3 regions of the uncultured Rossellomorea sp. genome follow, and region 2 is predicted to be linked to each of the others. Evidence: riboswitches for the same ligand, from Rfam matches in the RefSeq annotation. Region 2 holds a riboswitch; each other region holds the start of a gene.

Region 1 (10,633 bases), on a different contig from region 2:
CATGTCGAACCGCTTCCTTAGCACATTTTGCCCCTGCTGTATTCGGTAACAATGAATAGTTTTCAAGATTCAGCTTTTCTAAGAAATTAGGTTGACTAGGCTCAAAAATATTCATACGCCTTACCGTGAATGTAAGAATTTCTGCACCGGAAATCTCGACAGCTCTTTTCTGAATATCAAAATCAGGATATTTTCCCGTCCCCAGTAATAGTCTTGAATGGAATGTGTACTTTCCGATTTTTAACATTTCAACCGCCTCCTACAAATTGGATTAGCTCAATTGTATCGCCCTTATTCAGTTCAGCCTTTTCATGCTCATCTTTTTCAAGAATGTTTTGATTCTGCTCAACTATAATCACTCGATTTTCAAATTTAAAATAGTGAATTAAATCTGCTATAGTCGAAATTGTGTCTGGTACCGTGACCACCTGTCCATTTATCCGTAATTCCACTTTCTCAACTCCTCTGGTATTCATCTTTTGAATGAGTATCCCTACCTTCAATAATGTCTGCCATCATCACTCCTGATATTGGTGCGAGGAGAATACCATTACGATAATGCCCCGTTGCAATGGAAAGGCCTTCCCATTCCTCACTTCTCCCCATAAATGGTAATCCATGATGAGTGTGTGGTCGTATACCCGCCCAAGCCTTTTCCCACTCTGCGTAAGCTAGATCAGGCAGAATGCTTGTCGCCAGCTGCATGAGGTTCAACAAACCATTTACGGAAATGGTTTCATCAAACGTATGCGGCTTCTCTGTTGCTCCTATCAAAAGCCTTCCACCAATCTTCGGAACAATGTAGCAGTCATCCGTGAAAATTGTACGCTCTACTACTTTGCGGGATACTTTAACTGAAAAGCATTCTCCTTTGACTGGATACGTATTGAAAGTCATATTCAGCTGTTTCAGTAGAGATTGACTCCAAGCACCTCCCGCTACGATCGTTTCGTCTGCGTAAAAGGGACCAATAGATGTTTGAATCCCCGTAACCCTGCTTCCTTCTATTATAAAATCATAAACGTCCGTAAATTCTTTCATTTCTGCACCTAATCTCGATGCTGCTAAACCTAACGCTTGTGAAAGCTTTAGGGCTGAGACATTCCCATCTTTTGGAATATACAAACCACCAGCCACATCCTTTGATAGATGAGGTTCGTAGATAGATAGGCTACTAGGAGATAACCATTCAACCTGTTCCTCCTTTGCTGCTATAGATGCAACTTCCAGTAAGTCCTGGGCTTCTTCCTCTGTTTTCGCTAGTTTAATCATTCCATTTTCTACATACTCAATGTCCATTCCGCTAATTTCTTTGAGTTCCTCAGCTAGAGTAGAATACATATTTCGACTGGCCATCGCTAAATGATACAGAGGACTCCCCCCATGTAATTCCGTTTGAACACCAAGCATGCCTGCAGCGGCTTTCGACGCTTTTCCCGCCAATTGATTCCTCTCAATCAGGAGAACTTTCTTTCCTCTTTTGGATAACTGATACGCAATGGAGCAGCCAATTACTCCTCCACCCACAATCATGACGTCATACTGCTTTACCAAGCTACCACACCTCCATATGTAATTCTTTATAATAGGATCGTGCTGAATCAATCGGATCCTTTGAAAGGAAAATGCCTGATAAAACCGCTACCCCTTTTGCTCCAGTTTGCATGATTTCTCCTACGCGTTTAGGTGTGATACCACCGATACCGATAATAGGAAGAGGGATTGATTGAACCATTTTTTCTAAGCTTGCTACCCCCACACCAGTCTTTCCTGGCTTCGAAGAGGTAGCATAGATATTTCCATAGAGTAGATAATCCGCTCCGCTATCCATCGCCTGTTGCGCTTCTTCCAGGGAATGTACAGAAGCACCTATTTGTAAGGAAGGAAAAGCACTTTTCACTAAGCTGATATCCGCACTTTGATGGCCAAGCTGCACCCCTCTTGCATGCTTCATAATGGCAATGTCTGCCCGGTCATTGACACATAATTTCGTTAATGGGACTCCTGCTTTTACTAAACGGTCAATGGCCACAGTCCATTCTTTCCCCGTCCACTGCTTTTCGCGAAGGTGGAGCACGTCGAAGTATGGATATATGGACTTCGAGATTTCCACCAATTCTTCCACTGATTGTTTTCCTGTTGAAATCACATGTAATTGTTTTCTCGTTTCAATTCCCATAGCGAACATCTCCCGCCGGAAAAATAGGTAGATGGGTAGAAAAATAATAACTGAGCACAATCATGAAGAGAATGCTCCCCAAGAAATATCCATCATATCTCGAGAAGGTTACTCTGTAGTAATAGGTTCGTTTCCCACTTTCTTTAAAACCTTTTGTCTCCATAGCCACGGCAATTCTGTGAGCTCTTCTGATGCTTTGGGCAAGCAGGGGAATGGAATACGATTTCATTTTATGGAATACGTGCTTTATTCCTTTCATTTCCTCAACTCCCCTGACTTTCATGGCGTTTCGTATCGTGAAGAATTCTTCAATCATAATGGGTATTAATCTGAATCCTGCCATAAAACTATACGCATACTTAGGTTTTAATCTCAGCTGCTGCATAAGGGAGTAGAAAAGCTTCACCGGTCTCGTTGTAAGAGCAAATAATAATCCCAATATAGCGAATACGATGGTACGCAATCCAACATGGATCCCCCGATAAAAACTCTCTTCGGTAATGTGGATCCATCCAAATTTCATCCATGTTGTTTCACCTTTCCCAAATAAAACCATTGATGAAGCAGTAGAGATGAAAACAAGGAAAAAGGGTAAAATCATTAAACTGACCGTTCTATATGAATATCCCGAGAACACCCATAACAGGAGAAAAAAGAGTAAGCTCAAATATAACAACCAGTTAAGATAATGAATAAAAAGCAGGAATACAAAAAGCCCGATCAAGGTCATTAGCTTGAAGCTGGGATTTATTTGATGAAGCCAGGTTTCTCTATGCTCGAGTTCTATATTCATATTGCTTTACTACCTGCGATCTCATTATGGAAATCCTGGGTGAGACGCCCCTTTTCAATTACCCATACTCTGGATGCAAAGTGAGTAATAATATTTTCATCATGTGTCACCATCAAAATGGTAGTTCCTTCCTTTTGGTAGCCTTGAAGCATCTCAAGTAACGCAAACGTATTTTGGGAATCCTGGCCAAAGGTCGGTTCGTCCAATAATAGAAGATCTTTATTCCTGACAAGGGACGCTGCGACGCTTAATCTGCGCTTTTGCCCCATTGATAAATGATAGGGATGATGTTGTTTGTATGGATCAAGCTTAAATCGCTTTAAAATTGCATGCACTTTTTCCTCCACTATCCCTTCATCCACTTTCCCCCGCCGAAAGGAATACGCAACTTCATCAAACACACTGTGTGTTACAAACTGAAACTCGGGATTTTGAAAAACAAACGTACATTCCTCGGGAGCATTCTTTCCTTTTACCTGTCTCCCATATAATTCATACGTCCCGGTCGTTTGGATGAATTTCATGAGACTGTGGAGTAATGTTGATTTACCTGCTCCGTTCTTTCCGGTGATTGCAATCCATTCACCTTCAAGGCTGACGGCATTTTCAAGGTGGATTTTCAATTCTTTTTGTACATACCCTTTGAAGTTCTCTAGCTTTAAATTCGTTTTTCCAAACGGGGCAGCCTTCTCCGGGAGGTGGGAAGAAAGATAATCTTTCCACGCTTCCGGATACCATACCCCAACTGTTTTCATTGTTTCCTTAAAATTTGATAAAATGTGAGTCTTTGGACCATCAGCCACTATTCTTCCACTAGCATCGAAAAGAATAATACGATCTATGATATCCAGTACGTGCCCAAGCTTATGCTCAACGATAAGTAACGTTTTATCTTTGCATGTCGTTTTCACTGTTTCCCATACAGATTTTGTACTCTCTTCATCTAACATGGCTGTAGGCTCATCCAGAAATAGCGTATGGGGATGGAGCGCAAGGGCAGAGGCAATGGCTAATTTTTGCTTCATCCCCCCAGATAGAGAGGAGATTTTCGTATGGGAATCCATCAGACTTAAATTCACCTTCTCTAACAGTTCTTTAATAATCTCTGGCATTTCGTCTCTTGGAATCTGGTTGTTCTCCAAAACAAAGGCAATTTCCTCATCTACATAGGGCATACAAAATTGAGCGTCCGGATCTTGAAAGACATACCCGAAGGATTCAGGACGTTCAATCGAGTCAGCTTTCATCGGCACATCTATCGAATGGGGTATCACACCGGAAAAAACCTGGAGGAGTGTGGATTTGCCACATCCCGACGGTCCTAATAGCAATACCTTTTCCCCATCTTCTATTGAAAGGCTTACGTCTTTAAACATCAGTTCCTCTGAACCGGAGAATGTAAGGCGCAGATTTTCAACATGCATCGTCCTTCCCTCCTTTACTGATTCAACGCGTCATAATCTTTTTGCTCTGCATTTCTGACTAAACTGGTTACCCCCGTTTTCTCCAGAGCCTTAACGAGATAAAAGGCTCCTATGCCTGCTATCACGATGGATCCTATTAATCTGGCACCAATAAAAAGTGATAAATTCCACAGAACCAGGTCTCCCATGTATCCCTTAAAGTAGTCCATCAGGATTGAGCCAATTGCTGAGCCCACAGCTGCTGCACAAATGATGATGACATCATAACGCTTATAGCGGGTGATAAGGAAAATCAACTCTGCAAACAATCCTTGAATAAGACCGAATAGGAGTACCTCGAGGCCCCATTCACTTCCCATGAGAAATTCCCCTGAAGATGCTGCAATTTCTGCCAGAAGTGCGACACCAGGTTTCCTAATGATTAAAAAAGCCACGGTTGCCGCCATGAACCACATGCCATAGATCAGTTGATCCGCATGCAATCCAAATGGCTTTAACAGGTTATAAACCGGTCCCCAAAGCTTATATATAATTCCAAAACCTATGGAGATCACGACCGTTACTAAAATGTCCGTCAGCTTTAATTTAGACATGTACTTTACCTTCTTTGACTAAAGAAGACTGAAACGGCCATTTCTCGAGTGTGTATGCCATTTCCCAAAATTGGAATTCATAAATGCTGCTCAAAATGAAATTCTCTTTCATTCTTTCCTTGTCTGTTTCTGTCATCGTTGCTGCCAATCCATCCAGTCGCTGAATCTGTTCTTCCACTAACTCCCGAAACCATTCTCCCCCATAAGCTGCGATCCACTCCTGATAAATGGCCTCCTCAGGTGTACATGATTTCAAGCGTTCACCGATCTCATAATACAACCAGTAGCAGGGGAGTATTGCCGCCAGAATATCTGCGAGCCCCCCATACTGAGCGGACCGATACATATGTGACGTGTACGCATAAGCCGTAGGAGCAGGTTCGAACTGCTGTTTTTCTTCTTCCGTGATCCCTAATCGATTTGAGAAATTTTCATGAAGTGAAAGCTCTGCTTCATTTGTCCCAACAGCGTGTGTTGCCATTCTAGAGGTAGTATGTAAGTCTGTTGCTTTGGCTGCCCCAAGTGCCTGCACCTTTGAAAAGTGGGATAGGTAATAGGCATCTTGCAGGATGTAATACCTGAAGTTTTCAAGGGGGAGGGTTCCCTCACCAATCCCTTTAACGAAAGGATGTTGAAAGCTCGCTTCCCAAATTTCGTTTACTTCGTTTCTTAAGTACGTTGAAAATGACATAATATCTTTCTCCTTTTCCAGACGACCCGAACTGGGCAACAAAAAAGCCACTTCCCATTATGCATGCAGCATACAGAAAGTGGCTTGAGATCAGAATGTAAGATTACGATTCTACGCGACCGTCAAACACCACTTCCCTACGCTGGTCTCAACCAGATCAGGTTCAAAGGGTCTTAAAGTCATACTTTAATCTCAGCCTTTAATAAGGCACCCCTAGTGGATCGTCCTATGAAATTTTGTATTCGATGCTATCGTACCATGATTCTTTTGCTTGTCAACACCAAAAAGAAAACCTTTCATCAATTTTCCATTCGCCCTTCCCCTACAAAACCAATCACAGCAAAGGATACCCACTTTAAAAATTTTAATGAAATTCCTTTAAGAATAAAGCTCTTTACAGCAATATTAACTGCATACTACAAATGTATAAATATACAAAAATGGATTATGGGATGACAATCATTACAATTAAAGTAGGGAGGGGCTTCCATGTTGGAAGTCCCTCCCTGCCCATCATTTAAACCATCCTTTTTCTTTTGATTGAGTGATGGCTTCGATTCGATTTTTAACTTCAAGCTTGTCGAGTATGGTAGAGATATAGTTTCGGACGGTACCCGTTTTCAGGCTAAGCTCATCGGCTATCTCCTTCGTGTTTTTCCCGTCAGCAACCAGCTCCAACACTTCCTTTTCACGGTCTGTCAAAGGATTCTCTTCACTATACACATCGTCCATGAGCTCTGGTGCATAAATACGTTTACCCTCCATCACAAGGCGAATCGAGTTCGCCAGTTCTTCACTTGGGCTGTCCTTTAACAAATAACCCTTCACTCCCCCTTTTAATGCACGCTGGAAATAACCGGACCTGGCAAAGGTTGTCAGGATAATCACTTTGCAATTTTCGCCTTTTAACTCCTCTGCTGCTTCAAGACCGGTCTTTTTAGGCATTTCAATATCCATGATACAAATATCCGGCTGCAGCTCGTGGACGAGGGCAATGGCTTCTTCTCCATTGCCCGCCTTTCCCACCACTTCCATATCATCCTCTAAGCTAAGTAACGAGCCTAAGGCACCTAATAACATTCGCTGATCTTCCGCGATAACAATTCGAATCATTCCATTCCCTCCCTGTCTGTCTGCTTAATCACTTTCGGCACTCTCATAATCAAGATGGTCCCATTCTCTGTAAGGATGTCTAAACTTCCATTTACAAATTCCAAGCGTTCTCTCATCCCGATTAAACCGCTGCCTTTAGACTGTGTGTAATCTCCTCCGATTCCTACACCATCATCCTTCACCACAATGGTCATCTCTTTATCCGACTCTTCAATGATGAGCTCACAGTATGAAGCCTTACTATGTTTGACAACATTCGTCACGGCTTCTTTTAGGCACATGCTCAAGATATTTTCCAGAAAGAGTGATGCTTGGGGCAGCATGACTTCATCATCCATCACGAAATCAATTTCCGCTGCCTTTAATAGCTGTTTGATCCGGACGATTTCGTCCTTTAATCGAATACCCCTCATTTGTGAAACCATTGTCCTTACTTCACTCAAAGCGGTTCGTGCCGTCTGCTGAACATCCTTTAATTCACTCCGGGCCTGCTCTGGATCCTTGTACACCAATTTTCTGGCCAGATCGCTTTTCAAACCGATGAGAGAAAGCTTTTGACCCAAAGTATCGTGTAGATCACGGGCAATCCTCTGGCGTTCTTCCTGCTTGACCAAGTCTGAAATACGTTTATTAGCATCTTCCAACTGATCTTCGAGCTGCACCTGTTTATTTCGATTATAAATATTAAACGGTAACAGAATGACGCTTATCCAAATGATCAGAATAAAAGGAAATTGAGATAAAAATAATTCATCCTGTATAACAAAATTATAATTGATCGATGCCGTCGTTAACACAAGGTGGATAATATAAAGGGTTAAAAACGCCACCCGGTTTTTTATATTCCCATTATAATAGGCAATATAAAAAGCAAAGTAGATAAAATTAAATTGAATAGTCATGGTAATGGATATCGCAATTAAAATTGATGTCCATAAATAAACCGGCCAGTCCTTTGAAATAAAAGCAAATCGTAAAGAAATAAAGAACATGATGGTCAAGGAAATCCCTACAACAATTTCGATCGTAGAGGAGGACTGAAAGATAAAATAAAATGGCAGGATGCTGATGATGCTCCATATGTACGGGGAAATTCCGGACCCTTTTTGAATATTGATTAACTTTTTCGGCATTTGCACGATGAGGACCTCTTTTACTTTCATTATTTTAAACATGTCTCCTATATTATTACATGAATTATCCCATATTTTCATACCGAGTGGCTGAATTTTCATTATCTATTAGAGGAGTTGATCATATGAATCCCAAGACAGAAAAATATTAATATTTCCGATTTTGAATCGCTTTTTGCTTCTGCATGACCTCGTAGGATTTATGGATGATATCAGTTAACACATCGCCTTTGTAAACTCTTCCAATCTTCGTGTTTTGCTGATAGTATTCAACGATTTCATCCAATTTCTTTGATGTTTCCGTATCAACCCTTACATTAAGCTGCATTCTTCCTTGATCTGACAAGGTTCGCCCTCCTTTTCTATCTATCTGTTAGCAACTGCTAGCACTTTGTTATCACTAGTATATCAGATGCTACCAATCAAATATACTGGCAAATGACCTAAGAAAAGTTGATTCACTTTGAAAAAGCCTGAGCGTCAATCCGCCCAGGCTTTCCGTTCAATTCTATTTGTTTTCAATCGAGATTTTTACTGGTACGATATCCATTTTCACATTGAGATATGAGTAATCATCTTTGTTTCCATCTTTATAACCCCAAAAGCCTTCCGTTTGATCTCCCTTTTTGAAAGTCAGTTCGAAGCCTTCATCTTCAGAAAAACTATAGCTCTTCACTTCATCCTGGCCAAAGTTATCAAGAAGGCTATAGCTTAAATAGTTTGCAAGAGAAGGGTGCGGCGTTAATACTCCTGTATGGGGAGCAGCTTTATATTCGTAATATTCATAGTCTTTTGTTGAAACCTTATGATCACTGATCGTATATGCATTTGTATTTAAATTTAATTGATCTCCAGAGGTAATCCATGATAATTGAATATTTTTATACGTATGCGATGATTGTGATAGATTTGACTGACTCAAATCTACTACGGAAACGCCGCCTCTACCTTTTACTTCAATGGTTTTCGCTTCGTTATCCACTATCATCGCCGTATCTTCATCGATGCCATAGGCGAATTCATTTTCTTCTCCATGTTCAGCATTGGTTGCAATTAAACGCCCCAATCGTGCTTTTTTATCAAAGTGCTGATCCACAATACCATACGGGAAGAACCCTAATCCCTTCTCAAGATATCCAGGTCCACCTTCTTGTTGAGACATCCCGTCATACATATCTGTAAATCCTTTTGATAGAGTCTCGTAGCTTCCTCCACCTGCGATCATCACATCGCTCATGATTGCAGCTCCTGCACTTGTACCGCCAAGAACGGCTCCATTACGATAGATTTCCCAAATGCTTTCAAGAGCCATTGACTTCGATCCATCTTCGTTTAATAGGGATCGAGTGATATCCGTTTGATCACCACCTACAAACCAAATGGCATCATACTCTAGAATCCTTTCTGCCAAATCCGGGTTATTCTTATTATCTGCCCACTGGGACTCGTCTTCTCCCGTCCCTTTAAAGTCATGATTAGATATAGGAAGAATGTCGATTCTTTCTGTCGGAACACCATATGAGGAAAGATCCTCTTTAAATGCTTTTGATGATTTCAAACTGGAACTTGCTGCAGGGATAATCCCTATTTTCCCATTTTCCCCAGTACGATTAATAAATTCATGGTACACTTCTTCATTGCTGCTCCCTAAAGCTCCCCCGACGATCACCAAACTTCCCTTTGTTTCAGGATCAAAAGAATTCTCAGGTACTTCTAATGTTGACTCCCTATATTCTTGTGTCAGACGGTCTTTCTCATTAAAGCGGACCGATACTGGAGAGATATCCATCTTCACATGCAATAAAGAGTAAGAATCCTTTTGACCATCCTGATAACCCCAATATCCGTTTGTTTCATCTGTCTGTTTGAATCCGAGCTCAAAACCATTTCCTTTACTATCATAAAGGTAACTATGTACCTCACTTACTGCTTCATTGTCCACTAGGGAATACGACAGGTATTGCGGGAGTGTCCCATAGGATGATAGAACACCCGTAGCTGCAAGAGGCTTAAAGTTATAATATTCATAGCCTTTTGTTTCAACCTTATCCCCGCTCATCGTAAATTCCTTCGTTTTGACATTAAGTTCATCACCAGGAGATAGATAACTAAGATCAACGTTCTTTATTTCTTTTCCAGTGGAAGTTGATTGTGCTACATCTATTACCGTGATGTTACTTCTTCCTAATACTGAAATCGTTTGTTTTTCGTTGTTAACCACCATCGCCGTATCTTCATCAATTCCATAGGCGAAGTGATGTTTGTTTGTTTCGTAATGGATGGCTGTAGCTACTAGTCGGCCAAGACGAGATCTTTCATTAAAATGTTGATCCACAATCCCCCATTGGAAGAATCCAAGCCCTTTTTCGATATACACAGGTGCATATTCTTCATCTCGATTGGATACGTCTTCCGTTATGAACTCTTGACGAAGACCTCCTAAACTGTCACCACCCGTAATCATCACATCACTCATGATGGCTGCTCCGGCGCTTGTCCCACCAAGAACGGCTCCTTCCCGGTAAACATTCCAAATTTCATCTAAAGCTTTCGTGTTTTTCCCATTTTCCTTAACCAATGTGTCTGTGATCTTAAGTTGATCTCCTCCGACAAACCAAATTCCTGTCATCTTCTTGATTTTTTCTGTTATTTCTTTCTTTTGAGCATTATTTTTCCATTTACTTTCGTCTTCCTCTGTGCCTGAGAA
Region 2 (10,633 bases):
TGCGGGACATATGCTTAGTGATGCAGCCGCTTTAGGTCTTAGTTTGGCAGCTTTTTATATAGGTGAGAAGGTTTCGGATAAAGGGAAGACGTATGGGTACAAGAGATTCGAAATACTGGCGGCGTTTATGAATGGCATCACGTTGATTCTCGTTTCACTCTATATTTTCTGGGAAGCGTATCACCGTTTTATAGATACTCCTGTAGTTTCACCAGGTATGATGGTGATCGCCATCACAGGTCTGGTTGTAAACATGATCGTGGCATGGATCTTAATGAGAGGGGATACAGAACATAACTTGAATGTCCGAAGTGCCTTTCTTCATGTACTTGGTGATATGTTGGGATCGGTCGGGGCCATCGCAGCCGGACTCTTGATCTATTTCTTTAATTGGAACTTGGCGGATCCTATTGCTTCTGTCATGGTTGCCATTCTAATCGTCATTTCCGGATGGAGAGTAACGAAGGATTCCATTCATATCTTAATGGAGGGATCCCCAAAAGGTATCGATACGGAACAAGTGATGAATGGCCTGGCAGCTATCCCGGGAGTCATTGAAGTCCATGATCTTCATGTATGGTGCATCACGTCGGGATTCACAGCTCTAAGCTGTCATGTGGTGGTGGGAAGCGAAGTGAATCGAGATACGATTTTATTACGGCTCTCAGCCTATCTTGAAGAGGAATTTGCTATACATCACTCTACGATTCAAGTGGAGGGAAAAAGTGTCACAGAGGGACATCATCACGTTTGTACGTAACAGCTGTCGCTTTATCCTAATATTACCAATGTGTAAGAGGATGTTTAGTTCAGTCTCGATTTGGGGTATATCCTCAACTGGAGGGATGAACATGTTACATCAAGAAAATAAATCAGAGAAGCAAAAGACACCTGAATTTAAGAAGGATTTCTATATTCAACAATTATTAAGGATTGGCGTATATAAATATTTTGGTAAGCAGCTTTATGAGCTCTCCATGAATGAACTACAAGATGTCTATCTGGAATATTACGTTGGTGGCGATATAGCGAATTAAAAAAGACGAACCTTTTAGAAAAAGGATCGTCTTTTTTGCTGTACTAAGTTCTATTACGGCACATCATGTCCCATAGAAGTTTGCAGGATTTCAAACCATTGATCGTGGTTTAAAGAAATAGAAAGAGAGTCGATTGCATGTTGAATGCGTTCTTTTTTACCGGAACCGACAATAGGCATAATGTTTGAAGGGTGATTAAGAAGCCAGGCATATAGAACTTCATCAATTCCCTTTGCACCTGTTTCTTCTTTTATCTTCTTCAATGTATGTTGAAGACGAATGGCTTTCTCATCCTCTCCCTTGAAAATCGCACCGCCTGCGAGTGGAGACCAGGCCATCGGCGCGACACGTTTCTCCTGACAAAGGTTTAATGTACCGTCTTCGAAGTTTTCTAAGTGATAGGCAGATAATTCGATTTGATTCGTGATCAATGGAAACGGCAAATAGGATTGAAGCATATTCCATTGATGATCTTTAAAGTTTGATACTCCAAAGTGACGTACCTTTCCTTCTTCCTTCAATTGAGTGAAGGCTTCAGCCACTTCTTCTCCATTCATAAATGGATCTGGCCTGTGAATCAATAATAAATCGATGTAGTCCGTTTTTAGATTCTGCAGGGAGTTTTCAACAGATGTCAAAATATGCTTTTTACTCGTGTTGTAATGATGTGTTTTATGTTCCGGACGATTTTCAGAAGGGAGGACAATACCGCATTTCGTCACAATCTCCATTTTCTCACGTAAGGAAGGCTGAAGGGCAAGGGCTTCACCAAATAAGGCTTCACACATGTACGAGCCATAAATATCTGCGTGATCAAAAGTTGTGATTCCATTTTCAATATTTTCCTGGATCAAAGCAAGGGTTTCTTCCTTTGATTGATTCCAGTCTGCAAGTCTCCACAACCCATGAATGATTCTTGAGAATGATAAGTCTTCCGTCATTTGTATTCTTTGCATGGATGCAACCTCTTTTCATATGGTATGTAGACATTCTTTCATAGTCATACTAAACGTATATTACTATGTTTGGAAGGGAATTAAAAATGATTGAACCTCTTCATGATCTATTATTGAACTGGAAGGTTCATCCTTCCTGCATAGAGACTGTGGACAGTCATCCGAATGTTTATAAGGTAAAGAATCTTGGGAAGACATATTATTTGAAAAAAAGATTCAATTCTTCTGTGAAGATGCTAGAAGAAGAGTATCTCTTAACGACCTATTTACAGGAAAGCGGACTTACCGTTGAAAGGCCATTGCTAACGGTCTCACACCAGTCTTATGTACAACAGCATCAAGATTTCTACTCCCTGTATCCAGCCCTCGAAGGAAAGCCAGTACAAGTCTATTCCTTAGCTTCTCTTAAAAAGGCGGGAACGTATCTCTTTCAACTCCATGGCAGACTAAAGCAATATGTCTGTAAATACGAGGTAGAAGAATGGAAAGTTGACACACATTTGAGAGAGTGGATAGCCGGGCAAGATCCGACATCGATTGAAATATGGGGGAAAGGGTTTATAGGCAGGCTAAATGAGTGGTCTTTCTCCTATAGCAAATTGCCTCATCAACTCGTACATGGTGACTGCCACCCGCGGAATATCCTCATAAATGAGGAAAGGGTGACCGGGGTCATCGATTTTGAAAGGATACGAAAAGCCCCCCGTATAGCAGATATGGGTTACTTTATCGCAGGGATCCTCAAAGACCTGGTACAGCAAGATAAGAAAGAGCATTTCGAATGTATCCATACCTTTTTGGCGGGGTATCACTTCGATGCTGCCTTAACGCAAGATGAGAAGAGACTGCTGCCATTCTTAGTCATTATCTTCCTTGTCCAATATACGTTTTTTTACAATCAAAAAGGGTATTCACATCTTGTATCTACCTATATACCGTTCATTAACGGACTTGTAGATAACGGTGATTACGAACGAGCCTTTCAAATTTAATTAACTTTAATAGGAAATGCTTGAATATCCATCTACTCTGTGGCAAAGTAGGGTAGAAGATAACGTTTAATTTCATAGTAAAAGTGTAGGGGAACCGGTATGGCCGGTTGAGATTGTATCCTGTAGATACTGACCCTTTGAACCTGAACTGGCTGATACCAGCGTAGGAAACATTCTCTTAAACAATACATGATCATGTTTAACGATGCGTCCCGGGCTGAAGGCTTGGGGCGCTTTTTGTTATAGTGTCCCAAAGCTTTTTAGGTTCCATCTGCCTTTTGTTTTACATTCATTCACCTTATTAAGTGAAGAATAACGAATAAACGTTACAACTACATATGAGGATTTGAGGAGGAATCAAGATGAAAAAATGGATGGTCATCATCTGTGCTGTCTTTCTTTTAACTGCCTGCAGCGGTGGAGGAAATACGGCAGATGAACAAAAGGATGATCTTAAAAAGGTATCGGTCGTACTGGACTGGACACCGAATACCAATCACACTGGATTATACGTTGCGAAAGAAAAAGGATACTTCGAAGAGAAGGGGCTGGATGTGGATATCATCTTACCAGGTGAGGCTGGGGCAGATCAACTCGTTGCCTCGGGTAAAACTGAGTTCGGGGTTGGATACCAGGAAAGTGTCACACAAGCCAGGGTACAGGATGTTCCCCTCGTATCAATCGCTGCGGTTATACAGCATAATACCTCGGGGTTTGCATCACCTAAGAGCAAGGATATTACGACACCAAAGGATTTTGAAGGTAAAAGTTATGGCGGTTGGGGTTCCCCTGTTGAAAAAGCTGTCATGACATCGATTATGAAACAAGAAAACGCAGATGTAGAGAAAGTGGATTTTGTAAACATGGGAGATACAGATTTCTTTACTGCCGTGAAACGGGATGTTGACTTTGCATGGATCTACTATGGATGGACAGGTATTGAAGCAGAGCTTCGCGGTGAGGAATTGAACATGATGTACGTAAAGGACTACTCTGAAAAACTGGATTATTACACTCCTGTCCTGACAACAAATGAAAAAATGATTGAATCAGATCCCGATACGGTTAAAGCCTTCTTGGCAGCTGCTTCAAAAGGGTATCAGTTTGCAATCGACAAACCGAAGGATGCAGGTGAAATTCTTTTAGAGGCAGCTCCGGATCTTGATGAAGAATTAGTCATGAAGAGCCAGGAATGGCTGGCTCCTAAATACAAGGATGATGCTGACAGATGGGGAGAGCAGAAGCTTGAGGTATGGGAAAACTATGCTTCATGGATGTATGAGAACAATTTATTAGATAAGGAACTGGACAGTAAAAAAGCTTTTACAAACGAATTTTTACCAAATTAAGAGGTGAACAAAATGGGGAACGCACTCGTAAGCATACAAATTATTTCGAAGACGAAAAATGGTGAAGACGTTATACCATACGTGGATGAAGCCATCGCGATCATTGATAAATCTGGTGTCCGTTATGAAGTCCATCCATTAGAAACGACAATGGAAGGAAATCTATCTGACTTATTTAAGGTGATTGAACAAATGAATGAACGAATGATTGAAATGGGCAGCTCAAACGTCATTTCTCAAATCAAGGTATTATATCAGCCGGCCGGGATTGAAATGGATCAATTAACGGAGAAGTATAAAGGATGAAAGCATGGATATCGAAAGGATGGAGACCCTTCTTGGTCATCATCCTTTTATTCATCATTTGGGAATCCACCATTAGAGTATTTGAGGTGCCGGCATGGCTAATGCCTTCACCTTCAGAAATATGGGCGGAAGGAGTCGCCTCATGGTCCACGTTTACAACACATCTTGCTTCGACAACACTCCTTACGATCGGAGGGTTTGTGATTGGATGTACGATTGGCATCGGGACTGCAGTGGGTCTGCATCTCCTCCCTAAAGTAAGAGAAGCGATATATCCACTTATGATTTTGTCTCAAAATATTCCGATCATCGTCCTGGCTCCTTTACTTGTTATCTGGTTTGGATTTGGACTATTGCCGAAAATCATTGTGATAACGTTGATCTGCTTTTTTCCGGTCGCGGTCTCGGCGCTGGATGGGTTCAGACAGACGAACCCCGAGTATATTCTTTACATGAAAATGTCAGGAGCATCAAAGGGGCAAATCTTTCGAAAAGTTGAATGGCCGCATGCACTACCGTCCATCTTCTCAGGACTGAAAATTTCAGCTACCTATAGTGTGATGGGGGCAGTCATCTCGGAATGGTTAGGTGCTCAGAAAGGAATCGGGGTCTACATGACACTTGCCTCTTCTTCCTTCAGGACAGACAGGGTATTTGTTGCCATCTTTATGATTATGCTGCTCAGCCTGGCTTTCTTTGGCATCATCTTGTTATTAGAAAAAATCATGATTAAGTGGAATCGGAAGGAGGACAAATAGCATGACAACCTTATCCATTCAAAATATGTCCAAATACTTTGACGGAGAACTGATCCTGGATAACCTTTCCATACATGTGGAAGAAGGTGAGTTTGTCTCGATCCTTGGTCCTTCTGGAAGCGGGAAGAGCACGCTGTTTCATGTCATCGGCGGATTATTCACACCCGATTCAGGAGATATTCAATTAGATGGAAGGTCGATTAATGGTCAGAGAGGAACCATCAGTTATATGCCTCAAAGTCCGTCCCTCCTTCCATGGAGAACGGTGATTGAGAATGTGATGCTGGGTCAGGAGCTGCACGGAAAAAGGGATAGAGAAAAAGCAATGAGTATGATTGAACGGGCGGGTTTGAAGGGATATGAGCATGCTTATCCCGGTGATCTTTCTGGAGGGATGAAGCAGAGAGTTGCCTTTATTCGTGCCCTGGTCAGTCCTCAATCCTTTTTATGTTTGGATGAGCCGTTTTCTGCCCTGGATGAATTCACACGATTAGACATGCAGAAGTGGCTCCTTTCCATTTGGGAGGAAGATTTGAGTTCCGTTCTATTTGTCACTCATAATATTGACGAAGCCCTATTCCTTTCAGATCGGATTATTGTTTTATCGACTCGGCCTGCCCGTGTACAGAAAGAGTTCAAAGTACCATTTCCCCGACCCCGGGACAAAGAGATTCTCTTAACAGAGGAGTTTCTGAAATGGAAAACGAGCATTTTTGAGGAGCTTTCTCAATATGTGTAAACCTTCCTTGATCGATGCTCACATACACTTGGATTTATACGATTGGTATGAACGTGATAAGATTCTGCAGGAACTTGAACTGTATGCTGTTGAAGCGCTCATAACTGTATCTTCCAACCTTCAGTCTTCCAGGACAAATATAGATCTCTCAAGAAGAGATGCTAGGGTCAAACCAGCTGCAGGGTTCCATCCGGAGCAGGAACTGCCCTCTGAAGGAGAAGTTGAGGAACTACTATCATTCATTGAGCTGCATCAACAGGAAATAGTGGCGATTGGAGAAGTAGGATTGCCTTATTACAAAATGAAAGAAGATCCTGATGTTGAAGTTGAGCGGTATATCGATCTGTTGGAACGGTTCATGATTGAATCAAAGAGGATGAACAAACCGATTATCCTTCATGCGGTGTATGAACACGCACCCATCGTTTGTGCCCTGTTAGAAAAGCACTCCATAGGGAAAGCTCATTTTCATTGGTTTAAAGGAGATGATGAGACCGTTGATAGAATGATTGAAAATGGCTATTCAATCTCCATTACACCTGATGTCCTTTATGAAATTGAGATACAGAAGCTTGTAAGAAAGTATCCTGTTGAAGGAATAATGGTGGAAACGGATGGTCCTTGGCGGTTTGAAGGAGAATTTCAAGGGAGGATGACCCATCCTGGAATGATGCATCGAACCATTGAAAAAATAGCAGAGATAAAAGGCATTCCAGAAGCAGATGTATATAAACAACTATTCAAAAATACGAATGATTTATATGGTATTTAAAAGAGTGACTTCTCTTGCATAGTAGGTGCAGGAGAAGTTTTTTTTATAAACATCTTTTACCATCATATTTATCGGGAAGATAACAAAAAATGATAGTAATGACGTTTAGGAAAAAGGTGAAAAGAATGGAACTGAATGATCAATATATGCCCTATCAAGCAGGGGATGTCGTATATGTGATTTATCGAAACCCCCACACACAAAGTGTAGCCAACGTGCAGGAAGCAGCCATAGTACATGATCCGGAAAATCCGAATGAACTGGCATTATTTCTATATGAAACCTATTATCCGTTAACACATGAAATTGCGGTTTATTCTTCAGAAGCAGAAGCGGAGCAAGCCTATACTCAATCATTTGGAGACATGTAGGAGGGATGAAGCATGGTTAAACCGTTCGTGCCACAATTGGTCTACTTTGAACCGAATGCCTTGGAATATCCCCTCGGTAAAGAGCTCAAAGAAAAGTTTGAAAAAATGGAGGTGGAAATCCGGTACACAACTTCGCATAACCAGGTTCGTAATCTGCCTGGGGATAACCACTTTCAGAAATATCGCATTGCTAAATCCACATTAGTAGTTGGAGTAAGAAAAACGTTGAAATTTGATACATCCAAGCCGTCTGCTGAATATGCCATCCCTTTTGCAACAGGGTGCATGGGACACTGTCACTACTGCTATCTGCAAACAACGATGGGAAGTAAGCCGTATATCCGGACCTATGTCAATGTGGATGAAATCTTTGAGTCGGCGGACAAGTATATCGCGGAAAGAGCTCCTGAATTCACTCGCTTTGAAGCTGCTTGTACGTCCGATATCGTAGGGATTGATCATCTCACTCATACACTGAAACGAGCCATCGAACATTTTGGTGAATCCGAGTATGGCAAGCTTCGTTTTGTAACGAAATTCCATCACGTCGACCATCTGCTTGATGCAAAGCATAACGGGAAAACAAGGTTCCGGTTCAGCATCAACGCAGATTATGTGATCAAGAATTTCGAGCCTGGTACATCTCCCCTGGATAAGCGACTTGAGGCAGCAGGAAAGGTAGCGAGAGCAGGGTATCCATTAGGATTCATTGTGGCACCTATCTATATCCATGAAGGATGGCAGGAAGGGTATAAGCAAATGTTTGAACATTTGGAAGCTCACCTGCCGGAAGAAGCGAAAAAGGATCTGACCTTTGAATTTATTCAACATCGTTTCACAAAACCGGCTAAAAGGGTCATAGAGAAAAATTATCCGATGACTAAACTTGAACTAAACGAAGAAGAACGTCGATATAAGTGGGGGAAATACGGGATAGGCAAGTATATTTATCAGAAGGATGAGGAGCAGGAAATGAAAGATCATCTGTATGCGTATATGGAGAAGCATTTTCCGAAAGCGAAGCTGGAGTATTTCACATAAAAAAAAGGGACTGATTACAATAGAATTTCAGTTGTAATCAGTCCTCTTAATGTAGTTGTGGAAGGATGTTTTCTAAATCTTTCACTCGCATGGCAATTTCATCACAAATTTCTTGATAGTGTACCCATTCTTCAATAGGTGTCTTGGAACGCTTCCTTGGATTAGGCAAATTCCAATAGATGACCTTATCTTCTAATTCAGATGGAATCTCAATCTTATCATCAAATTCTGTATCCTGAATCGCAACAATAACCGAAGCATCACCAAGTTCATTCATCTCGATGCGCGAAAGCGGGAAGGTACTAATGTCGATACATAACTCTTTCATTGCTAAAACGCTGAATTCAGCACGACTCTCGGCAACCCAACCTGCACTTTTGAACGACCAATCCGACACATCGAGCTTCTCGGCCCACCCTTCAGCTATCAAGCTGCGCTGTTGACTACTTGAAAGAAAATAGACTGTTTTATTCATTTTAGGTATTTTCCTTTCTATTTTCATGCTGTTATTACTATTTACCCAACCACGTAGTATTTAATCATTAAATGTAAAAAAGAAAAGATTGGAATTCAATTCATAGTAAGATTGAATCATGTTTCTCCCTGTTATTGTGGGTGTAGTGGGATGAAATATAGTAAATATGTTTTAAATCTCCCATAAACTTCTTCAATTATTAAAAAAATCAGTATAATAGGGGAGGGAGAATGAAGAAGCTAGAGGGATGAAATCTGAATGGGAAGGCAGCTTGGCACGAATTGCAGACTGTTTTTTTGAAGGAAGAAGAGAGAATGGTTTTGCAAGCTTTAATTTAGGGTAAACATCTTTTAATTATTTTGTATTTTTTATGGGGAGGGACATCTATGAAGTTTAATTTAACAACGAAGATTATCATCGCCTTGATCTTGGGGGCGATTGTGGGATTACTGCTCAATATTTTTGCTAAAGATATATTTGATATATTAGATCCTTATCTATTTACTCCGTTAGGGAAGATTTTCCTTAACCTCATCAGCATGCTTGTCGTGCCAATTGTGTTTCTATCCATCGTCCTTGGATCTGCAGGTCTGGGTGACCCTAAGAAACTGGGGAGAATAGGATTGAAGACCATTGTATTCTTCTTGGTGACTACCTGTATAGCCATCGTGATTGGTCTATCTCTGGCTTATGTCATTGATCCCGGCCTGGTAGAGGGAATCGACAAAACACAATCAGAAGGTTTTGAAACCAAAGAAGCTCCTCCTGTGGGAGAGACTCTCATGAACATTATTCCAAAAAATCCACTCACGGCGATGACAGAGGGAAATATGCTGCAAATCATTGCATTTGCCATCTTTATTGGATTTGGATTAACAGCTTTAGGGGATAAAACAAAAGGAATATTGAAGCTTGTTGAACAAGGTAATGATCTTATGATGTACCTTGTGACACTCGTTATGAAATTCGCTCCATACGGCACATTCGGATTAATCGCTTCAGCAATAGGGAGCCAGGGTTTCAGTGCTTTGAAGGCGATGTGGCTGTATTTTGTCGTCGTTCTTGCAGCATTGATCATTCACGCCATCGTTACCTATGGTGGAACGATTCTCCTCCTGGCAAAGAAGAATCCGCTATGGTTCTTCAAGAATTTCAGTCCTGCGATGAGTGTAGGATTCAGTACATCAAGCAGTAACGCGACGCTTCCCATCTCAATGGATGTTGCACAGCAGCGTTTAGGCGTATCGAAATCAGTAAGCTCTTTCGTCCAACCATTAGGAGCCACCATCAACATGGATGGTACTGCCATCATGCAGGGGGTTGCGACCGTCTTTATCGCTCAGGTGTATGGTGTCGATTTATCATTGGAACAACTGATTACGGTTGTACTAACGGCTGTTTTAGCCAGCATCGGTACAGCAGGGGTTCCTGGTGTAGGATTAATCCTTCTTGCCATGGTATTAAGCAGTGTAAACCTGCCTGTAGAAGGAATTGGATTAATTCTGGGGATTGACCGCCTGCTTGATATGGCAAGGACGTCGATCAATATTTCAGGAGATGCAGCGTGTGCGCTGTTTGTATCAGAATCTGAGAAGAAACGTACAATTAAGGAACAAAGAGGAGAGGCGTGATCTCCTCATAAATTAAATCGAGTCTATGGCCTGTAAAGGCGATAGACTCGATTTTTTATATCTATTTTATTTCGTGGTAGCGATCTAATGCCCGATCCCTGGCGGCTTTATGGTCCACGATTGGATAGGGGTAATCTTCCCCCAGGATGACCCCGGCCCCTTCCAGAATCTCCACGGAAGCTTCTGAAGGTTTGTGGATATGTTTA
Region 3 (10,633 bases), on a different contig from region 2:
GCCTTATCTCCCATAAACCTGACAGAATAGATTTGTTCTCCCCTGGCTAAATCCGTTACTTCCCCAACATTCTTCATGTTTTCATCCAAAATATAGAGAGCATTGGATGAAGGGGAGTCACTGTTCCACACCTCCCCTTTTGTCGTTGCAATCCGAAAGTAACCTTTATGTTCATCCATGGAAAATTGATTTATCACCCTTCCTTCTACCTGACCTGATGAAGCATATTCAATCTTTCCATCACTTACGGAAAATTTATAAATCTCCGTGTTTGAAGAGGTCCATTTTTTCATAGCATCTTCATTGTATTTTTCTACAGCCACATAAAGATTATTTTTAGACATATACACTTTATCGCCGCTTCCAAGATAGGATTGAACGTTTAGAGAAGCCTTTGGATCTTCCATATTCATTCCCGTCAATAAGGTATAGTTTGGGGACTGGGACTGTGGAAAGTACTTAATATCTTCTATTGGAAGGGGTGTCGTTTCACCACCTGTTAAACTATCTTTCACACGGGGTCTCAGATCAGGATTCCCCCCCTGTTCAAGCATCCAGTAGTTTGGATACAGATTCGAAATCAAATATACAGTGGAATCAATCTTCCTGGACGTTACATATTGACCTTCAAGCTCAACATGCCTGAGAAGGGATGGTTTGGCTTTGTCCGAGATATCATAAAGAAGCGCAACGGTCGTTCCGTCTACAGGCATAGTGGAAGCAATTGACTCTTGTTTACCCTCTTGAAAATGGACAGCCGACCAGCTATTCCCGATGACGAGCAGCTTATCCTTCTGTAGAAACAGATGATGCGGCTGCATATTTTCTTTATAGCTGGTAGAGGATACCACTTTCATTTCTTTCACAGGATTTGCCTTTGTAATCAGCAGCCTGCGGTCGGTTAATTGGTAAATATAGCTTCCATCGGTCTTCACGATATCCCCTTCGTCAACTCCTTTAACCTGATTATTCGTTTCAGAAAAATTGGATTCCGATTGAGACGACTCCCCAGCTGCACTATCTTCCGATGATTTGGACTCCATATTCCCTTCTCTTCCGAACAGAGAAAACTCCGTATCTTCCTTATTTTTCTTTAACATTCGTTTAAAATAGTTCGTTAGTTCTTCCTTGGATTGAATACTGGGTAGTTTAGAGGTGACAGAAAAGGGTATTTCTGTATCTCCATCATAAGAAAAACCCCATTTGGTTTTCACTTTAGGAGAAATATGAAGTGTATACTGGTGTGGATCAGAAGGATATCCTTCTGGCGGTGCTTGAATTTGCAGTGTCTTTCGATTTTCATCCACCTTCAAGGAGACATTGATCCTCTCTCCATTGGAGTCTTCTACATAAATGTTCTGGGGCGTCACCGTTTCCTTATTCAGGGCCGTTGAAAATTGCAGATTCCATGAATTATTCTCCATCACGAGAAGGTCGCCCTCCATCTTCCCCTCGGCCTTCACGACAGGTCTTTGACTATACACAAACGTTCCAAGTGCCACCAGCAACATAATACCAGCAATGATGAGCAGATACGATTTCTTACTCATGCTATGACCCTCCTATATGTTCTATTTGTTGATTAGACGTCAGGAGAGAGAAAATGTTACATGGGGTGTGAGTTTGCAGGGGATTCATTACGCCCGACTTTGTTCCTATTCTCTGCTGAAGCCAATAAAAAAAGACCCCACAAAAGTAAGGTCCGTCCCTCTATCTCATTCGCCTTGCACTTACGTTCAGCCGAGCGTTTCGGATGACTTGGTTGATGACTTCTGAGAAGATGAGTCCGATGGCGATGGAGCCTGAAATCATAAAAGCTTTAGCTGCCAGGTTGATGGCGGCATTGTAATCGTTTTGAACAAAATTTCTCATGGCATCGTACGCCAGTCCTCCAGGTACAAGAGGTATAATGCCGGCTACAGAGAAGATGATGACCGGGGTTTTATACATTTTCGCAAACACCTGACTGATCACGGCCACGACAAAGGATGCAAGTAACGTCGCAAGTACCGCATCGGCGTCGTTTAAACTCATTACTATGTAGATGATCCAGCCTAACATTCCAACAATTCCGCATTTGAAAAGGGACTGCTTTGGAGCATTGAAGATAATCCCGAATGCAGCAGCGGAGATGAAGCTGGTCACTAATTGTTCTATGATGAGCATTCCCTTTTCACCTCATTCTTTTTTCCTAATACTAAACAAAGTCACCCTACGTCAGAGTGAAAACTACGGCAATACCCGTCCCGATGGCAAACGCCGTTAAAAAAGCTTCTGCTCCCTTCGATAAACCCGACACCAAATGCCCTGCCATTAAGTCCCGGACGGCATTGGTAATGAGGAGCCCGGGAACCAGAGGCATCACTGATCCAATAATAATCTTATCCAGCTCCTGTCCGACTCCAAGCTGGACGAACCCATAGGAAAGCATTCCGATAATAAAGGAAGCGAGAAACTCGGCGAAGAATTTAATGGGCACGAGTCGATGAAAATAGATCAGGCTCGTAAACCCGACTCCACCAGCGAAAAGCGCAGGAATGAAGTCATTCCACATTCCCTGGAACATGATGAGAAAACATCCGCTTGCAATCGAAGCGGCCAATACCTGAATCACAAAGGAGTAAGAAAGATCAGATTGATCAAGCTTTTCCAAAGCATTGTATGCTTCTTCAAGGGTGAGATGCCCCTTACTGATTTGCCTTGAAATACTATTCACTAGGGTTACTTTTTCAAGATCGGTAGACCGTTCGTTTATTCGAATAAGCTTCGTTTTCGTTGGTTCAGACGTTTCAATCGAGAAGATGATCCCTGTTGGTGTAACATAGCTGTGAGATTCTGAAATCCCATAAGAAGCGGCGATCCGCATCATCGTATCCTCTACGCGATACGTTTCTGCACCACTTTGCAGCATAATCTTACCCGCCAGCAAACTTACCTCCATAATGTCATATCTTCTTATCATTTTTGCTTCCAATATAGATCTCTCCACACGTGCTATTTTTTGAATAGGTCTAGTTTATAGGAAAGAATGGGTGTAAGCAATGAGGAAGGGGATGATTTTACGAAGATTTAATCTGCGTAGAGGGTTTTAGGATTGAGTTTTTTTGTAACTTGACGAAAATTTTTCAGTCTCCGAATCTTTACTAATCATCCTTCTATTCCCTTTTCTCTTCCTTTTAAAGAGAATGTACAAAACAGTTACCAGCACAAATCCTGTTAGAACCAACAGTTGATATTCTTCTACCAACCCCAAGATCACTTCTCTATCACCATCATAGAACTTGCCTATACTTAAGAAAAAAAAGGTAGACGGAGCTATCCCAAGCATAGTAAGGAGAGAATACACTTTCAAATCCATTTTTGCCATGCCTGCCATGAAGGGGATGATATTTCCTAAATGAAGGGGACTTGCAATTGCTACGCTCCAGATTCCGTAACGGTTGAACTTTTCCTGAGCTTCTTTGAGCTTCTTCCGTTTTTCAGGTTTCAACCTTGCCTCAAGCTTCGCACCTAATTTTGAACTGATAAAATAAGGAATATAGCTACCCGCTGTATAAAGAAAGCTTCCTATTAGAGAAAGCACTCCTATCTCCATCCACGTTAATTCTAAAATAAATCCCATTGTTACGATGAAAAAAGTGCCCACAAAAGGGAAAGCACTTCCTTCAATAAATAGAGAAAGCAATACACCCCATATCCCCCACTCTGCCGAATAATTTGCCATGATTTCTTCCATCGAGGTCACTCCTATATGAACGAATAACTTAAGTATAAAAAAATCACCAACATGCAAACAGAAGCCGTAGAAGTAAATACTTCTAAGACCTGGGATGTATTTTCATAGAAAAAAGACCAGCCTCTTTATAGTGACCGGTCCAAATAACTTAGGATGCCTTTCGGTTGCTTTCTTGAGGAGATACCCTTACTTTGATCAATCTTGGCACTGTGTTGAGTACGATCAGCAGAGCGATTGAACAAAGAAGAGCTGAGCCCAACATGGTGATTCCGTTTGCTGCTAATGAAAAAAGTAGCGGCGACATGCCTTTTGGCGCATATTCTGCAAAGAAGACATATCCTGCGATGAAGTGCCAAAAATATCGACCCAGACTACCTAAAAACGTAGCAGCCACTACCCACATGACCGCTCTAGTTCGACGGTTACTTCTTACTGAGGATTGGATCTTACCGGAAAAGAATCCGGCAAGACCGATAAAGGCAAAGGCGATGAAATATTCAATTACCATTTGCACTGGAGTCGCAATCCAAGCGTCACCCAAGGCAATCTGCAATAGGCCCCATACAAATCCAGCCAGTATACCAGCCTTCCATCCTCTTCGATATGACAATAGAAAAATAGGAACCATTGCTATCGAAATGGAGATACTGGGTGATAGCTTAATAGAAGGAAGCATATCAAGGATAACGGCGAATGCCGCCATCAATGAGGCTTCAAGTAAAACGACAAGACGCATGTTTTTCATAAAAGAATCCCCCTTGTAAGATGAAACGAAACCATAAGGGGGCTGAATGTAAAAGGAAAAATAAGCCATGCTGCTTACTATCCACATCCCTACGCTAGTACTAACTAACAGGTTCAGAGGGTCAGAACAGATTGTTCACTCTCAGCTTTCGCTCCCCTTGTGGTAACGTTTATAAAGTTGTTTGGTTTTATTATACATGAAGAATGAAATGATAAAAGATAGAGAGGTTCACTCTTTAACTTCGCTATTGATTAAGGTGACTCATTAAGAGGATCGTGAAGTATGATGACGGGCATTGACTTAGGGGTAACCATGAATCCATAGACTTTTCCGTCCTTGTCCTTATACGCTACAGAATAATCTCCAAACTGGGGTGAGAATTCGACGTTCTGGTATTCGAGGTCCAGATCTTGATACTTCAGGCTGATATACAGGTTAGTGGCAATTCTTGCTGTCAAGTGTTGTACACTGGAAATCCGGTTGGCTACTATTATGAGGATGATTGCTAAACCAAGTAACATGACTTTCTTTGTCCTGGACAATCTGATCATTCATCAAGCCCCCTTTTATTTCTTCATGACTACTATACTCGTATACTCTCTATTATATACCTATTCACCGAACCATGACAAAAGAGCTACTTTTTTAGCAGCTCTTTTTCATTGTCTATAATCCCCAACTTAAAACAGCTCTCGATTTTTAATTTTCACAGTATTAAACAACCGTTTAATACTGTAAACTTTGACAAACCAACAACTTTCACGCTTAATCAAACGTTTGTTTAGTTGTCTAACATCTTCACCAGACGGGACATTTGGGTATGTAACTCATCGATTGGAACGAATCGGGCCTTCCTGAACATTTCTTTTCCATCTACAAATACGATGACCACCGGCACAGTAAAGATAGAGAACCCACCAGCTATTTCCGGTATTTCCCCTGCATCGGCATGAATGGACTTTACATCTTGAAACTCTTCCAGCACCCCTTTCACTTGGGGCAGTAGAGCGTGACAAACAGAGCAATTGGGTCTGGATATGTATAGTAACACCATCTTTTCTCCTGCCAGAGTAGCATTGATAGTTTCTAAAGAATGAACTTCTTCCATATCTAACCGTCTCCCTTCTTTCATTACACACACTAGTAATATGTATACCCACCTATTCAAAGGTTTACTAATAGGAACCCGCGGGAAAAGATAAACGAAGACAAAATAATTTGAAAAATGGAGGAGATTGAATTGAAACCGACTGTTAAGGAATTTTATGACGATAAGGAATTAATTACAGAAGTTGAAAAGCTTTCTTCTCAAGGTATCGACAAACACAATCTTTATGTATTATCCCATGATGATGACCGGACGGACAGAGTCGCTGATCGGGCTGACGCCAATGAGATCGGTGTTAAGGAAACAGGCATCGGGACTGCAGTAGGGAACATGATTCTGAATAAAGGCGACGAACTCCGAAACAAGCTGATGGAAGTTGGATTTTCCCACGCAGAAGCGGATCAGTACGAAGGAAAGCTCGATGAAGGAAAGATATTATTGATTGTTAAGAACTGACCTTATAGAACAATGACTTAGGATGATTCCCCGGAATCATCCTTTTTTGTCTTGAAAAACATATAGCTTCCCGTTTGCTGGTCTTCTAAACTTAGGGCCATTAAACCCTCGTTTAATCAGCTCTTTTCTCATAAACATCATAATCCCGCCATGCCCAACAATGAGAACGTCCTCACCCTCATGTATGATCGCTTCGACAATCCTGTTGATTCTTTTAAGGATTTCATTCTTACTTTCAGGCTGAGAACGATGATTAAACCACCAGGCTACCCGGATCATAAACAAATGTAAAAACAGAGGAAGCTTTCTCTTGTAATTGAATAAGGGAGATAGTCTGATTTCACGTAGTTCCTTCAACGATACGATATCCCCGGCATAGACTTTTCGAGCAGTTACTTCTGCCCTGGTTAAGTCACTTGCGTAGCACTTCTTCCATTCAATATCATGAAGATCAACCTCATTCTCTTCTACATCAGACTCATCGTACTCTTCTACCCACTTCATTAGTTCTTCGGATGTTACAAATCTTTCAGGGTATCCTCTTTTTACTTTAAAATGCCTTACGAGACCAATCTTCACATTTTCACCCCCTTCACTACCATTATACTATTTTTGGAAATAAAAAAAGCATGCGACCTAAGTCGCATGCTTACTTTTATTAACCCAACGATACGTCCAGAATCATCATTACAACAAATCCCAACATGAGTCCCAATGTGGCCAAGTCTGTACTTCCAGAGGATTGAGACTCTGGGATCAGCTCTTCCACTACTACGAAAATCATTGCCCCTGCAGCAAAAGCAAGTGCGTAAGGAAGCAATGGCTGCACTAATAGGACAGCAGCTGCACCAACTACGGCAGCAATGGGCTCAACGATAGCTGAAAGCTGACCATAGTTGAAGGACCTCAGACGTGACATCCCTTCTCCGCGCAATGGAATAGAAAGGGCCGCCCCTTCAGGCATATTCTGAATACCAATTCCGATCGCGAGCCCGATCGCCCCTACCAATGTTGCGTCACCAAGTCCCATTGACGCTGCCCCAAAAGCCACACCGATGGCTAAACCTTCGGGAATGTTATGAAGGGTAATCGCAAGAAATAGTAAGGTTGATTTTTTAAATTTAGTCGGAGGTCCCTCCGCTTTTTCTGCTGAGTTCCCTAAGTGTAAATGAGGTACGACAAAATCTAATAGTCGAATGAAAAGGCCGCCAAGCAAAAAACCGATTGCAGGAGCGAGCCACGGAATCTGACCGTTTTGTTCACTGAACTCTATTGATGGAGCAAGAAGTGACCAAAACGATGCTGCTATCATGACACCTGCAGCAAACCCAAGCATCATGTTCAGAGTATGCTTTTCTATTTTGGTAAAGAAAAAAACCGTCGCGGCCCCCAGTGCGGTTAATCCCCATGTCAATGTACCGCCAAAAAGTGCCTGGACGGCTGGGTTGAATCCACTTAACCAATCTAAGAACATAACCGACCCTCTCCTCCGATCAAAAATTTTAATACCACCATTTTGCATCAAGGAAACTTTCTTTGTCAAAGGAAATGTCATCTTTACCATGCTTTATCACTTTTCTATATATATGTTATTCATCTCAGTTTGTGTTTGTATCATTCTTTTTACTCCCAAACCTGGAGTCCTTATTCACAAAAGTCAAAGTGAATACCACACTTACCAGCTTTTCAAGAATATTTTCATTTCCCCTCTTCCCAAACTGGTAGAACTTGTTATATACTTTAACTGTATTAAGACACATAGTACACTTTATACGGTTGGGAGGGTGGATATGTTTGAGCTTGATTTAAGAAGTCGAAAGCCCATATATGAACAATTAGTCGAGAAATTAAAAGAGTTGATCATTAATGAGGTGTTGAAGCCTGACGAACAATTGCCTTCCGTTCGTGCATTGGCCCAACAGCTGACCATAAATCCAAACACAATCCAAAAAGCTTATAGGGAACTAGAAACTCAAAGGTTTATTTATTCGGTGAAAGGACGGGGTAGCTTTGTTAATCCTTCAAGTCACATTCAAAATGCGGAGAAAATTATGAAAGTAAAGGAAGAGTTGTCTAAACTTTTGTCTGAAGCTCTTTATTTAGGGATTACGCCTGAAGACTTAAAGCAGATGATTGCTGACATCGAGGCATCGGCAGGAGGGAATCAATCTGATGATAGAGATTAAATCATTAAGTAAATCCTTTGAAGGTACTACAATTATTCATGACGTTTCGTTCTCTGTTCAAAAAGGATCGATTTATGGACTGCTCGGATCGAATGGGGCAGGAAAAACGACACTACTCAAAACCATTGCGGGAGTGTTAAAGCCGGATAGCGGGAACGTTCTCTTAAGAGACCAAGCGATCTTTGAGAATATCAAAACGAAAGAAACCCTGTTTTTCATTCCTGATCAACCCTTTTTCTTCGCTCACTATACCTTGAATCAAATGGCAAAATTTTATCAAAACACCTATAGTCGCTGGAATGAACATCAGTATCAATCTCTAACCGGCCTATTTGAGGTAAACCCTCATAAAAAGCTTCATAAATTTTCGAAAGGCGTCCAGCGTCAAGCAGCCTTCATTCTAGGATTATCCACTCAGCCGGATGTGCTCATTCTGGATGAGCCCCTTGATGGATTGGATCCTGTCGTTCGTAAGAAAGTAAAAAGCGTGCTGATCACAGAAGTTGCCAATCGGGAGATGACGATCCTTATTTCCTCTCACAACCTTCGTGAAGTGGAGGATGTTTGTGATCATATCGGAATTTTGCATCAAGGAAGATTTCTATTGGAGAAAGAGCTTGATGATTTGAAATCCGGGATTCATAAAGTTCAGTTGGCCTTTAAAGGCGAAATGCCGCAGAAGCTCTTTACCGAACTTGACCTTCTGCACGAAGAGACCAGGGGAAGCGTATCCCTCTGCATCGTTCGAGGGGATGAACAACAGGTAAGAAGCAAGATCCAACCTTATCATCCAGTTATTTTCGATATGTTACCGTTGACCCTTGAAGAAATTTTTGTTTATGAAATGGAGGACGTCGGATATGCCATCCAAAACATCATGGATCAATAAGGAAGTCATCCTTCAAAGCCTTAGGAATGTTGGATGGGTAGGGATCGTTTATTTTATCGGACTTCTCTTTTCGTTGCCGGTTGACATTATCGGTAAACTTTCCAACGACAATCAACCCTATCCGATTGCCATTTACGAGAACCTGTTTAAAATGCAATACCCGATTCAAATGGGTTTGATGCTGTTCGTTCCGGTCATCTTATCCCTTTTCCTTTTCCGTTATTTACATGTAAAGCAGGCTGCAGACTTCATGCATAGCCTTCCGCTGACACGCAGCAAATTGTTTTATCATTTTACCGTTACAGGAATCGTCATCCTCATCATGCCAATTGTACTGAATACAGCGATTTTACTTTCCTTTTATTCATTTACGGATCTTCAGCAATTCATTGATGTTCAAGACATTTTAGTCTGGTGCGGCATCACGATCCTAATGAACATCCTTCTGTTCACAGCCGCTACCTTTGTGGGCATGATAACGGGACTAACAGCTGTACAGGGAGTAATGACTTACATCCTGCTCCTATTACCGGCTGGAATGTTTATGCTCGTATGCTTTAGCTTGAAAAATCTTTTATATGGATTTCCAGAGGATTATTTTTTCAATATCAAAATCGAACAATATTCCCCTGTCATCAAGGCCGTATATCTTGAGAATAAAATCTTTTCCGGATTAGATGTAACACTGTTCATAGCTATCACTCTCCTACTCTATGTTTTATCGTATGTATTATATAAAACGAGAAAAGTAGAAGCAGCGTCACTTGCTATTGTATTCCCTGTCCTCCGACCCCTATTCAAATATGGAGTCGCATTCTGTTTCATGCTGGTCGGCGGTATGTACTTCAATGGAATCTATCAAGAGACGGGATGGACCTTATTCGGCTATTTCATCGGTTCATTCATAGGCTATTATCTTGCAGAAATGGTTTTACAAAAACATTGGAGAGTGTTCCGTCATTGGAAGGGCTTTGCCGGGTTTGCCGTGTCCATCTCTCTTATCGGTTTATTCATTCAGTTCGATTTATTTCAATATGAAAAGAAGATTCCTGATTTAAAGGGCATAGAAAAGGTCCATATCAGCAACAGCTATTATTCCCTGAGGGACAATCCAGATAGCCTTATCAAGGATCACTTTATAAACGACCCTCAAACCATTAAAGCCGTCCTGAACCTTCATAAGGAAATCGTCAACAATCAGGATCGTACCGTTACAGACGAGGATAGCGAACAGGTCTTCCTTTATTACAAAATGCATAATGGAAGCAAGCTAGTGAGAAACTATCGGATAAATATAGAAGAGATTAAATCACATTATACTGCTTTATATAAAATGAAGAGTTTTAAAGAAACAACAGAAGAAATCTTCTCCGTAGATCCAAACAGTGTAGACAAGCTGTCGATTTATGCTGACATGGGCGGGCGAAAGCAGATATCTATTATCGATACGAAACAGATCAAGGAAGCCATCAATCTATTAAAAGAAGAAACATATAATGGTACATTTGAAGAC

What was found. A riboswitch is a leader RNA that binds a small molecule or an ion and turns the genes downstream of it on or off. The one in region 2 is predicted to bind thiamine pyrophosphate.
Region 1: it holds a riboswitch for thiamine pyrophosphate, as region 2 does, so the genes downstream of both, tenA (thiaminase II) here and Q1B03_RS07325 (ABC transporter substrate-binding protein) in region 2, are expected to answer to the same signal.
Region 3: it holds a riboswitch for thiamine pyrophosphate, as region 2 does, so the genes downstream of both, thiT (energy-coupled thiamine transporter ThiT) here and Q1B03_RS07325 (ABC transporter substrate-binding protein) in region 2, are expected to answer to the same signal.

Annotation. Positions count from the first base shown of each region.
Region 1 covers NZ_CANKZT010000001.1:199,234-209,866, forward strand. The annotation lists gene Q1B03_RS01070 (thiazole synthase) at 1-247, opposite strand, end outside; gene thiS (sulfur carrier protein ThiS) at 249-452, opposite strand; gene thiO (glycine oxidase ThiO) at 457-1,554, opposite strand; gene Q1B03_RS01085 (thiamine phosphate synthase) at 1,556-2,179, opposite strand; gene Q1B03_RS01090 (energy-coupling factor transporter transmembrane protein EcfT) at 2,169-2,972, opposite strand; gene Q1B03_RS01095 (ABC transporter ATP-binding protein) at 2,969-4,396, opposite strand; gene Q1B03_RS01100 (ECF transporter S component) at 4,411-4,989, opposite strand; gene tenA (thiaminase II) at 4,982-5,680, opposite strand; TPP riboswitch at 5,798-5,905, opposite strand; gene Q1B03_RS01110 (response regulator transcription factor) at 6,194-6,793, opposite strand; gene Q1B03_RS01115 (sensor histidine kinase) at 6,790-7,956, opposite strand; gene Q1B03_RS01120 (hypothetical protein) at 8,075-8,272, opposite strand; gene Q1B03_RS01125 (cyanophycinase) at 8,435-10,633, opposite strand, start outside.
Region 2 covers NZ_CANKZT010000002.1:76,792-87,424, forward strand. The annotation lists gene Q1B03_RS07305 (cation diffusion facilitator family transporter) at 1-760, shown strand, start outside; gene Q1B03_RS07310 (Fur-regulated basic protein FbpA) at 852-1,037, shown strand; gene Q1B03_RS07315 (aldo/keto reductase family oxidoreductase) at 1,091-1,993, opposite strand; gene Q1B03_RS07320 (phosphotransferase enzyme family protein) at 2,080-2,985, shown strand; TPP riboswitch at 3,063-3,172, shown strand; gene Q1B03_RS07325 (ABC transporter substrate-binding protein) at 3,348-4,334, shown strand; gene Q1B03_RS07330 (thiamine-binding protein) at 4,347-4,640, shown strand; gene Q1B03_RS07335 (ABC transporter permease) at 4,637-5,398, shown strand; gene Q1B03_RS07340 (ABC transporter ATP-binding protein) at 5,400-6,137, shown strand; gene Q1B03_RS07345 (TatD family hydrolase) at 6,130-6,909, shown strand; gene Q1B03_RS07350 (transcriptional regulator SplA domain-containing protein) at 7,035-7,280, shown strand; gene splB (spore photoproduct lyase) at 7,293-8,321, shown strand; gene Q1B03_RS07360 (phosphatase) at 8,368-8,796, opposite strand; gene Q1B03_RS07365 (dicarboxylate/amino acid:cation symporter) at 9,183-10,427, shown strand; gene Q1B03_RS07370 (deoxyribodipyrimidine photo-lyase) at 10,489-10,633, opposite strand, start outside.
Region 3 covers NZ_CANKZT010000003.1:74,131-84,763, reverse strand. The annotation lists gene Q1B03_RS11705 (beta-propeller domain-containing protein) at 1-1,550, opposite strand, end outside; gene Q1B03_RS11700 (threonine/serine exporter family protein) at 1,711-2,166, opposite strand; gene Q1B03_RS11695 (threonine/serine exporter family protein) at 2,213-2,962, opposite strand; gene Q1B03_RS11690 (DedA family protein) at 3,089-3,736, opposite strand; gene thiT (energy-coupled thiamine transporter ThiT) at 3,885-4,481, opposite strand; TPP riboswitch at 4,551-4,649, opposite strand; gene Q1B03_RS11680 (hypothetical protein) at 4,733-5,032, opposite strand; gene Q1B03_RS11675 (thioredoxin family protein) at 5,263-5,589, opposite strand; gene Q1B03_RS11670 (general stress protein) at 5,722-6,045, shown strand; gene Q1B03_RS11665 (histidine phosphatase family protein) at 6,082-6,624, opposite strand; gene Q1B03_RS11660 (ZIP family metal transporter) at 6,704-7,519, opposite strand; gene Q1B03_RS11655 (GntR family transcriptional regulator) at 7,836-8,231, shown strand; gene Q1B03_RS11650 (ABC transporter ATP-binding protein) at 8,218-9,120, shown strand; gene Q1B03_RS11645 (DUF6449 domain-containing protein) at 9,092-10,633, shown strand, end outside.